One region of the Olsenella sp. AGMB03486 genome, then DNA from elsewhere that is predicted to be linked to it. Evidence: riboswitches for the same ligand, from Rfam matches in the RefSeq annotation. Region 1 holds a riboswitch; the other holds the start of a gene.
What was found. Region 1 has a riboswitch for thiamine pyrophosphate ahead of thiC (phosphomethylpyrimidine synthase ThiC). Riboswitches for the same ligand answer to the same signal wherever they lie in the genome.

Region 2: linked by a shared signal. The riboswitch ahead of ABVS03_RS04330 (MTH1187 family thiamine-binding protein) and the one ahead of thiC (phosphomethylpyrimidine synthase ThiC) in region 1 are both predicted to bind thiamine pyrophosphate.

Annotation. Positions count from the first base shown of each region.
Region 1 is NZ_JBEVTM010000004.1:156,433-161,943, forward strand. Features, by position in the region: gene thiE (thiamine phosphate synthase) at 1-12, opposite strand, end outside; gene thiM (hydroxyethylthiazole kinase) at 12-842, opposite strand; gene thiC (phosphomethylpyrimidine synthase ThiC) at 921-2,213, opposite strand; TPP riboswitch at 2,201-2,313, opposite strand; gene ABVS03_RS03470 (ATP-binding protein) at 2,526-3,971, opposite strand; gene ABVS03_RS03475 (hypothetical protein) at 4,557-4,814, opposite strand; gene ABVS03_RS03480 (Arc family DNA binding domain-containing protein) at 4,914-5,096, opposite strand; gene ABVS03_RS03485 (SPFH domain-containing protein) at 5,115-5,511, opposite strand, start outside.
Region 2 is NZ_JBEVTM010000006.1:21,576-27,086, forward strand. Features, by position in the region: gene ABVS03_RS04315 (GntR family transcriptional regulator) at 1-178, opposite strand, end outside; gene deoC (deoxyribose-phosphate aldolase) at 422-1,132, shown strand; gene ABVS03_RS04325 (hypothetical protein) at 1,199-1,726, opposite strand; TPP riboswitch at 2,034-2,145, shown strand; gene ABVS03_RS04330 (MTH1187 family thiamine-binding protein) at 2,196-2,534, shown strand; gene ABVS03_RS04335 (ABC transporter permease) at 2,617-3,363, shown strand; gene ABVS03_RS04340 (ABC transporter substrate-binding protein) at 3,360-4,412, shown strand; gene ABVS03_RS04345 (ABC transporter ATP-binding protein) at 4,417-5,205, shown strand; gene ABVS03_RS04350 (pyridoxal phosphate-dependent aminotransferase) at 5,285-5,511, shown strand, end outside.

The DNA.
Region 1 (5,511 bases):
CTCTCCCGCCATCAGAGATCTGCCACCTTTGCGGATGCCACAAGGTCTCTGCCCTGGACATTCGAGAGCGCATCGATCAGATAGACGCGGAAGCTACCGGTGCCGTCCTCTCCTGCCATGCGTGCGCGTGCCTTCTCGCCGCAGATGCCCATCATCGAGATGCCGGCAACCGTTGCCATATATGCATCCTCATTCGCTGCCAGGTAGGCCGGAAGCATTGCCGAGAGCATGCAGCCTGTGCCGGTGATGCGGCCCATCATCGAGACGCCATTCCTGATGGCGCAGGTCCTCATGCCGTCGCTCACGATATCGATAGCGCCCGTCACGGCAACCGTGCACTTCCATGCCACGGCAAGGCTCTTCACGAAGGCAGCTGCCTCGGCAAGGTTCTCCTCTGTCGCCACGTCAGCAGCCGAGGCATCGACGCCACGGGTCGAGGACGAGGCTCCACCAAGCGTACGGATCTCGCTCATGTTGCCGCGGACCAGCTGGGGATGGTAGGTATCGAGCAGGTGCTGTGCCGTCTCGGTACGGAGCTTCGAGGCACCGGCACCGACCGGATCGAGCACGATTGCATGGCCCAGAGACGCTGCCTTTGCGGCGGCATGGTTCATGCCTTCGATGCTCCGGCGGTTCAGGGTGCCGATGTTGAGGTCGAGCCCATTGCAGATGGATGTGATGTCTTCCACGTCGTCCGGCTCGTCGCTCATGATCGGGCTGGCACCGATAGCGAGGACCGCATTTGCGCAGTCATTCACCGTGACATAGTTCGTGATGCAGTGCACGAGAGGCGACGTCTTCCTGACATTGTCGAGGCAGGCACCAAGCTCTTCCGTATTCATAGGTATGCTCCTCCATGCAGCGAGAAGCAGATGCTGCCATCCGCCCTGCTGCTTCATGTGCTTTTCTTCTCTTCGCTTCTAGCCGAGGTCGACCGTAAGACCTGCCATGATTCTGTTCACGGTGCGGGCGGCGCACATCTTGCCGCACATCGTGCAGGTGCCATCCTCCTCAGGAGGCGCCTCCGCAATGATCTCCTTCGCACGGTCAGGATCTATTGCGCATGCGAACATGCCATCCCAGTCGACACGGCGGCGGGCATCGCTCATCTTGTTGTCGATGTCGCGGGCTCCCGGAATGCCCTTCGCGATATCTGCGGCATGGGCTGCGATGCGGGTGACGACGAGGCCTTCGCGCACTTCCTTTGCATTGGGGAGCTTCAGGTGCTCGGCCGGCGTCACATAGCAGAGCCAGTCAGCACCGGAAGATGCGGCGACGGCACCGCCGATAGCGGCCGTGATGTGATCATAGCCCGGCGCGACATCCGTTACGAGAGGTCCGAGCACATAGAACGGCGCACCATGGCAGAGGCGCTTCTGGAGCTTCATGTTTGCCTGGATCTCATCCAAGGCCATATGTCCCGGTCCTTCGACGACAACCTGGACACCCTTCTTCCAGGCACGCGTCGTGAGCTTGCCGAGCTCGACCAGCTCTGACACCTCGGAGGCATCCGTCGCGTCATACGTGGAGCCGCCACGCATTGCGTCGCCGAGGCTGATTGTCACGTCGTGGTCATGGAGGATATCGAGCACGTCGTCGAAGTGCTCATAGAAGGGGTTCTCCTCCCCTGTTGTCATCATCCACCCGAAGAGGAGCGAGCCGCCACGCGACACGACATTCGTGAGACGCTTCGTCTCGAGGAGAGTATTCAGGACCGAGCGGTTGAAGCCAGCATGGATGGTCATGAAGTCGACGCCGTCTTCGGCATGCGCTTCCACGACGTCCAGGAAGTCCTGGGCCGTGAGCTTCACGAGAGGCTTGTCGTTGTAGCCGATTGCATCGTAGATGGGGACCGTGCCGACCATGAGAGGAGTCTTGGAGATAAGCTCGCGGCGGAACGGACGGGTCTTGCCAGAGTTCGAGAGGTCCATGATCGCATCCCCGCCGAGCTCTTCTGCAATCCTGACCTTCTCCCACTCCTCCGGTGCATTCTGGATATCGCCGGAAATGCCGAGATTCACGTTGACCTTCGTGCGCAGGCCTGTTCCCACGCCGCAGGGCTTGAGTGCCTTGTGTGCCGGATTCGCAGGAATCGCGATTGTTCCTTTTGCGACACCGTCTCTGATGAATTCGTCGGATCTGTGTTCTGCCACTGCTACTGCGTGCATCTCGTCGGTCACGGTACCTGCACGCGCAGCATCCATCTGCGTCATGGCGCTCCCTTCGTTGGCATTACCCACATCAGGTTCCAAGGGTCGGCACCGCATTGGATGCCCTCTCAGCCAGCGTGCGCCAGCTCCCCTATCGAGTTGTAATGGTAGCACGTATCCCTTCTGCTGCAGCCTTGCCCGCATGACGGAAACGATATCGTCTCATCGGATGCGGGCGTCACTCCGCAACGCACGGCAAGTGGCCCCAGGCGGCCCTAAAGAACCGAGTCACGAGTTCTCCACAAGCCAGAACGCCCATGCCCGCAGCAGGCGCAAGCCCGAAGGGCGTTCGCCCCTCTTCGAAGACGCCTCCAGCTACTGCTGGCGCCTCCTCGCGACGAACCGCTGGTTCTTGCTACGAGGCCTGTCCGGCAGCGTTCGGACGAGCTCGCCCGCGTCCGCGAGGGGGTTCAGGTACGCATGCGCGACATAGCTCACGTTGACGCCGAAGTGGTCCGCCACCTCCTGCCTGCTTCGCGGCACGTCGCAGAACGCGATGAGCGCCTCCCTGGACAGCTCTTCCATCCCGCCAATGGACTCGTGGCGCCCCTCGGGAAGGCTGTAGAGCCTCACCGTGAACGTGTCCCTCGAGTCAACGAACACCGGCTGCCTCAGGCCAGCCCTTCGCATCTCATCGCGTATGACGGGAATCCCCGAGTGTCGGTTCTCCGCGACCCTCATGATCTCGAGCAGGGACACGAGCGTGGGATTCCTCGTCGGCATGTTCTCGTGGCCGAGGTCATCGACGCTCTGCCCGCCATAGATCCCGCCGGGGTTCCAGCACTCGAGCCGATCGGAGTAGATGGCGAGCCGGCAGGGGGTGCCGTCACTGTAGGGTCCGTAGTCGCGGTGCATGAGCGAGTTGGTGACCACCTCCCTTACGGCGTTCTCTGGATACTCGGGAATGTCTCTTCTCCTGCCCTCCTCGACGACGACCTTCGTCCTCGTATTCCTGCGGACGAACGCCATCGCGTCCTCGATAATCTGGTCGACGGTTCCCTCCAGGCGCTTGGAGTCAAGGAAGCGGGTCCCGTCCTCGGCCTGCGTGATCTCGGTTCCCGCCACAGCCACAGCCGTCATGCACAGGTTGGGATATACCTGCTGGGGATAATCGCCGAGGCACATGAGGCCGGCCAGCGTCGGGGCGCCCCCGCGCTCCGCACCCGTGAGCGACAGAACCTCGCTGGCATCCCTATGCGACAACCTGGGGCGACCCTCCTTCGCGTCCCTTACGAAGGCGTCGACGCGCTCCTCGTCCATCATCTCGTGAGTCGCCTGCGGACTCACGCTCACGTCGCTGCGCACGCCATCCTTGAACGACTCGATGGAATAGAGCTCCGCCTGGGTCATATGGAGGTCCTGGTCCCCGACCCTCACATAGGAGCCCTTCGTGATTCCCGCCGTCCTTCGGTAGGCCGGACGCATCCCGGCGGGCAGCCCCTCGAGGAACGCCCCCACGAGGATCGCTCCTTTCCAGACCGTCGTTGCGAAGGATGGGTGGAGCTCAGGCTGCATCTCTTTGCACTGCTCGACGACGTCCTTCTGCAGGCGCTGAGGGTCGAACACGCCGCAGACCTCGTAGCCTGCATCCTCGTCGATTCCGAAGATGACGATGCCCCCGTCCGCCTGATTAGAGAAGCTGGACAGGGTGTCGTAGAGGCGCGGCGTGCCCCCACGCGCGGCCTTCACCTCTATGCTCTGGGTCTCGCATCTGCGCAGAAGGACCAACTCGATCACATCATTAAGTGCCCTCTCGTCCACACTGCCCCCTCCCCTTTCATTCTTCTTGCGAGTATCATATATCTACGTTGTTTTTCTTAGATATACGAAAAACAACGTAGATATATGATTCATCCATGAAAACAAGCTGCGCCTGAGATACCTCTTGTCCGCTCGCCGATTCGGCGTACAGTCCAGACGGCCTCGTGGACTGCCCTCCGTGCACTCTCGTGGACCGCAAAAGAAAACAGCAGCTCAGAGGCCGCCGTCATTGCATTCATGGGTCATAGTCATTGCCCACATCAGGTTCCAAGGGTCGGGACCATCTGTCCCCTCTCAGCCGGCCCATGCCAGCTCCCCTCTATGTCTGCATGCTTCAGCTGACCCATCATCTCAAGCTGCAAGGCGGATTGTAGCGCCGATAGGCTGCAGAGCAAAATGGCGAAGAACCCGGTCCTGCACCGCCAGATTGCACGACGGCGCCTCTTGGCCAGGCGTCTCCTGCCGAATGCTTCCTCCCGAAAGCTCTGGCAGCCGTCCTGCCCTCTTCAGGGCATCGCGCAGAAGGTATTCGACCTCGGTGCGAGGCATCGCGTCGTGCGACAGTGTCGCGACATGCATGCGGCACTATGTCGCCTCGCCATCCTGACCCGTGTTACGCAGGACATATCGGTGGGGGTCGCGCGCGCTCGCTTTGAGCTTCCCGCCCTCAGTCAGCCTCCTGATCCAGCGCTGGGCCGTCCTCACCGACACGCCTCCCACCTTGGCGAGCTCGGCGGCGGCAGGGGACCCGTCTCGCTCGATGATCGACGCGACGAGGTCGCTGATCTCGTCGCGGCCCGACCCGGCCACGGACCACGCCACCGGCACGCTCGCGCGGAACACGGCGTCGGTCTTACGATGTCTGCTATATAGCTCATTGGATGGGGAGATTGCAGCCTAATCAAACACGCACAGGAAGGCGCCCGCAAAGGCGCCTTCCTGCTACTGCCCTTCTTCCTTGTTCTTCGGGCCGCCCTTCTTCGGCAGCCTTCCTGCCCTCTTCAGGGCATCCCGCAGAAGATATTCGACCTGTCCGTTTGCGCTCCTCATGTCGTCGGCTGCCCACTTCTGTATGGCATCCCAGATGTCCGAATCGATGCGGAGCGGATACTGCTTGCGGCTCACGCCCAAGCCCTCTTTCCTTTATGCATAGAGGCTTCCCGTATTGAGCACCGGCTGTGCATCGGACTCGCCGCAGAGCACGACCATGAGGTTCTGTGCCATCGCTGCCTTGCGCTCATCGTCGAGCTCGATGGCGCCGCCTTCAGAGAGCCTGTCGACTGCCATCTCCACCATCGAGACAGCACCTTCGACAATCTTCTTGCGTGCTGCGAGGATAGCGTCAGCCTGCTGGCGGCGGAGCATGGCCTGGGCAATCTCCGGTGCATAGGCAAGGTGCGTGAGGCGTGCGTCTTCGACGGCGACACCGGCTGGTGCGAGCCTCCTGTCAAGCTCTGCCTTGAGCGCATCGCTCACCTCTTCGATGTTCGAGCGCAGCGTGATCGAGGAAGCAGACTCGTCCTCATCCTCCATGTGGTCG
Region 2 (5,511 bases), on a different contig from region 1:
TTTCCAGGAAGCCCTCGCTTGCAAGGATCTGGAGCGCCTGGCGAACAGTGGGCCGGCTCACGCCGTAGGCCTGCGCGAGCTCGATCTCCGTGGGGATGGTCGTGCCCTCGGGATAGGTCCCGTCCTTGATCTTCGCGAGAAGGTCGTCCTTTATCCTGTCGTAGAGCGTCTCTGCCACGTCTGGCCTTTCGTCTGTGTGGATGCCCCCATTGTAGGTGACTGGGAATGGCATGAAGTAAGGTATGACATAAAAAGTCTGGGAAAGCAGCAAATTCTGGTCCAGGTACCTGCTGCTTGAAAGAATCTTCTGCAAGAAAGTCAGGCAATTGCGGCATAGAGGTCAGCTATAGGCGCTATTATGTCAGACATAAAGACCGACAGAGGCAGAACATGGTGCCTGCCTTCCGGAAAGGGAGCATGCATGAAGCGCTATACGATCTCAGAGCTTGCGTATATGGTCGACCATACGAATCTGCATCCCGATGCGACGCGCAAAGACATGGAGAAGCTCTGCCATGAGGCAGTGACGTATGGCTTCCATATGGTTGCCGTCAATTCGGTGCAGTCGAAGCTCTGCTCGACCCTGCTTGCTGGCACGAATGTCCATACGGGCGCTGCCATCTCCTTCCCGCTTGGCCAGACCTCGATCGCCACGAAGGTCTTCGAGACGAAGGATGCCCTTGCAAATGGCGCGAACGAGATCGACTATGTCGTGAACCTCACGGAAGTGAAGGCGGGCAACTGGGACTACATCGCATCGGAGATGTCGCAGATCGTGCGTGTCTGCCGCGAGGCAGGTGTGCCTTCCAAGGTGATCTTCGAGAACTGCCTGCTCACGCATGAGGAGAAGCTGAAGCTCTGCGAGGTGGCCTCGAAGGTGCTGCCGACCTTTGTGAAGACCTCTACCGGCTTCTCGACGGGCGGCGCTACGGTCGAGGATGTCCGCCTCATGAGGGGGCATGTCGATCCGCGCGTGAAGGTGAAGGCGGCAGGCGGCATCCGCACGGCCGATGCCTTCCTTGCAATGGTCGCGGCAGGCGCCGAGCGCATTGGCTGCAGTGCCGGCGTTCCCATCATGGAAGAGCTCAAGCAGCGTGCAGCCGAGTCCGGCACGGACATCTTCGAGCTGTAAGGACCTCTATGGGACCGATACTCTTGAGGCCAAACTACATCTCTCCCGTCTGGTCAGGTCCTCGAATCAATGAGGCGAGAGGACTCGAGGCGGATGTAGCCGGCCTCCACGGCGTCCGCGAGGTTGCCGCTTGAGGCTGTTGTGGATCCTCGCCACGGTATCGGCGACGTAGCCCTCCTTCAGGAGCTCGGCGTCCAGCGCCTTCACGGTCCTGGTGGTGATCTCGTTGATGCGCATGTTGCCCAGGTGCCTCCTGATCACGTCGACCTCGCTGCGGTACTTGGTGGCCGTGCTCGAGGCGATGAGCCTGTTGGCCTCCATCTGGTTGATGCTCTCCGGCATGAAGTCGCAGATCCGAGGGACGTCCTCCTTCCTCTGCTTCTCCAGCAGGTCGCCCATGACGGCCTCGCGCTCCAGCTGCTCGCGGATGTGGCGCTTCTCCCTCTGGGCGGCGCGCTGGCTCGTCGAGCGGAAGTTCCTGGACACGTACTTGCGCACCTCCCGGTCGTACTGGTCGCGTCCGTAGTAGCAGAACCTCGCCTGCCAGCGGTCGCCGTCTATGTGCCTTACCGAGCCCTCCGAGTACTTCGTCATGACATGCCTCCCGTCTGCTGCGGCGTCGCTGCGGGACCTGATGGCCCGCGGCGACGTCCGGGTTTCCGTAACTGGGTAGTGCCGAGATACCTCCCAGATGGATTCCGTTCCTAGATGGACTGTCGAGCCCAAGAATCCATCTAGGAGGCGTCAATTAGGCTAACGTGGTGGACTCCTGGCACATCCAGATGGACTGCGTTTCCGGACTCCGCGGACGAGAAAGCACTCGTGTCAGCCTACGTCACAAACGGTCATATGACCCAATCTGCCTGGGTGTTTGTGATGGACTGTGCGCGCGCTATAATGGCCTTGACATGGGGGAGCTGGGACTATGGCCCGGCTGAGAGGTGGCACCTTCTGCCACGACCCAATTACCTGATCCGGATAATGCCGGCGTAGGGACCAGAGCAACCTGTTCGGGCGCCTTACGTGATGCAGGGCGCCTTTTTGGTGCCCGGAAAGGATATGCATGAACTGCTCTGTCGCAATCCAGTATCTGCCGCTCGATGCGGCAACCGACGAAGAGGTATGCCGCATCGTCGATGCGGTCATCGCCTACATCGACTCCACGGGCATCGACTACTTCGTAGGGCCCTTCGAGACCGCTATCGAGGGCGATTACGACGAGTGCATGGAGATCGTGAAGCAGTGCCAGCTCGTCGGCGCCAAGGCCGGCTGCAAGCATGTGGCGACCTATGTGAAGATCGACTACCGCTCCGAGGGCGACGTAATGACCACAGAGCACAAGGTGGGGAAGTACCATCCCACGGACAGCGAGTTCCAGGACAGGAGCGAAGACGTTGCCTAGCGAGGATGTCTCCGAAGAGACGGAGAAGAAGGCAGAGGAGCTGCTTGCCAAGCGCAGGAAGCGTGCGCACCGCCGTGCCGTCATGATTCCTGCATTGACGATACTGGCGATCCTTGCAATCTGGCAGCTTGTCGTCGTGGTCGGCCTCATCCCGAACTTTCTTCTGCCGAGCCCGACCCAGGTCATCACGGCGCTTGTGACCGATGCAGGGCTTCTTGCCTCGCACTCCGTGACGACGCTTGTCGAGTCCATCCTGGGCCTCGTTATCGGCGTCGCCGTCGGCTTTGTCGTGGCAGTGCTGATGGACCGCTTCGAGGGCGTGGCACTGGCGCTCAATCCTCTCGTCACGATCAGCCAGACGATTCCCACCGTCGCAATCGCGCCGCTTCTCGTCCTCTGGTTCGGCTACGGCCTTGCCCCGAAGATCGTCCTCGTCGTTATCTCCACCTTCTTCCCCGTGACGGTATCGCTTGTCTCGGGATTTCGCTCGGTCGACCCCGATCTCCTCGACCTCATGCGTACGATGAACGCAAGCCGGTGGCAGATCTTCTGGCAGGTGAAGCTGCCGGCAGCACTGAATGAGTTCTATAGCGGCCTTCGCATCTCAGCTACCTACGCAATCGTCGGTGCTGTCATCGCCGAGTGGCTCGGCGGCTTCAGCGGACTCGGCGTGTACATGACACGCGTCAGGAAGTCGTTCTCCTATGACCGCATGTTTGCCGTGATCATCCTGATCTCGGCCCTCTCCCTTCTCCTCATGAAGGGCGTCGATGCACTCCAGAAACTCACCATGCCTTGGCTCAAGGCAGAAAGGAAGAACAGAAAATGAAGAATCTCTCCCGCCGCGCATTTTTGGGAGCAGGCGCCCTTGCCTGCACGAGCGCTCTTGCCGCCTGCGGATCCTATGACAACTCCGGTGCCCAGTCCCAGTCGCAGAGCTCGTCTGCTTCCTCGTCTTCGGATTCATCCGAAACGACGCATATCGACTTCTGCCTCGACTACACCCCGAACACGAACCACACCGGCATCTACGTCGCCCAGAAGAAGGGCTGGTTTGCCGATGAAGGTCTCGATGTCTCGATCATCCAGCCGGCAGACGATACCGCAGAGGCCCTGATCGGCTCGGGCCAGGCGCAGATGGGCGTCTCCTACCAGGACTACATTGCCAATGCCCTTGCCTCTGACAATCCGCTTCCAATCCAGGCAGTCGCTGCCATCATCCAGCACAACACCTCTGGCATCATGAGCCGCCAGGAGGATGGCATCACGTCCGCAAAGAAGATGGAAGACCATGTCTATGCGACGTGGGACATGCCGGTCGAGCAGGCGACGATCAAGCAGGTCATGGAGGCAGACGGCGGCGACTTCTCGAAGCTCAAGATGGTTGCCTACTCCGTGGACGACGAGGTCAGTGGCCTCAAGGCGAACATGTTCGACTGCGTCTGGGTCTATGAGGGATGGGCTGTGCAGAATGCTGCGGTCCAGGACTATCCGGTGAACTACTTCAGCTTCATCTCGATGGATCCGGTCTTCGACTTTTATACGCCGGTCCTCGCTGCGAACAACGACTTCTGCAAGGAGAATCCGGATACGGTTGCTGCCTTCGTGCGCGCTGCGAAGAAGGGCTACGAGTACGCAATCGAGAATCCGGACGAGGCGGCGGATATCCTGCTCGAAGAGGTGCCGGAGCTCGACTCTGCCCTCGTGAAGAAGAGCCAGACCTATCTTGCTGGCCAGTACCAGGCAGATGCCTCCTCCTGGGGCATCATCGACGCCGACCGCTGGGCAGCCTACTTCCAGTGGCTCAACGACAACGACCTTGTCACGAACAAGCTCGATGTCAATGCCGGCTGGACGATGGACTACCTCGAGGCTTGAGGCCATGGCAGAATCGGCAAATACGCCAGCGCTCGAAGCCGACGATCTCGTCCTTTCCTGGGATGGGGTCCATACAGTCGTCTCTCATGTGAGCATGTCGGTAGCGCCAGGAGAGGTCGTCTGCCTCGTCGGACGCTCCGGCTGCGGCAAGACGACAATCCTCCACGCCCTCTCAGGACTCACCGTCCCCGATGCGGGCCGCGTGCTCCTGCATGGGACAGACGTCACGGGGCATCCGGGCAAGGTGAGCTACATGCTCCAGAAGGATCTCCTGCTGCCACACAAGACAATCGAGGACAATGTCTCCCTGTCGCTCGTGCTCGGAGGCATGAAGAAAGAGGAGGCACGTGCCAAGGCGGCTCCGCTCTTCGGCCGCTTCGGCCTTGAGGGGACGCAGAAGAAGTGGCCCTCGGAGCTTTCGGGCGGCATGCGCCAGCGTGCGGCGTTCCTGCGCACCTACCTCATGGGCAACGATGTGATGCTTCTGGACGAGCCGTTCAGCGCTTTGGACGCCTTGACGAGAGCAGACATGAGGAGCTGGTACTGCAGCATGGCAGAGGAGCTCGGATATGCGACCCTCATGATCACGCACGATGTCGACGAGGCAGTGAGCATGGCACGAAGGATCTATGTCCTCGGCGGCAACCCCTCAGAAGGCAGGCCGAGCCACCTTGTCGGCGAGATTGCCGTGCCAAGAGGAGATCTCTCCGCTTCTGCTTTCGCGCTCACAGATGACTTCCTCTCCTGCAAGAAGCAGGTGCTCGAGCTTCTGGGTGCCAACGCTACAAGTTGATGGCAGTGTCAGCGATCTGATGTGCGCAAGGTCCCTTCGGAGGATAATGGATGTCCATATCCGATGAAGGGACTTTTTCATGCCGCTTACGCTCAATTCGGCGCTCTCCACGCTCAAGCCTTCGGGCATCCGCCAGTTTGCACGTCTCGCGCATGAGACGCCGGGGTGCATCTCGCTCACGCTCGGCGAGCCGGGGGAGACGACGCCTGCTCCCATCCGTGCAGAGGTTGCACATTCGCTCGAAGAGGGCAAGACCCACTATCCGCCGAACAATGGCACAGCTGAGCTCAGGGAAGCCATCTCATC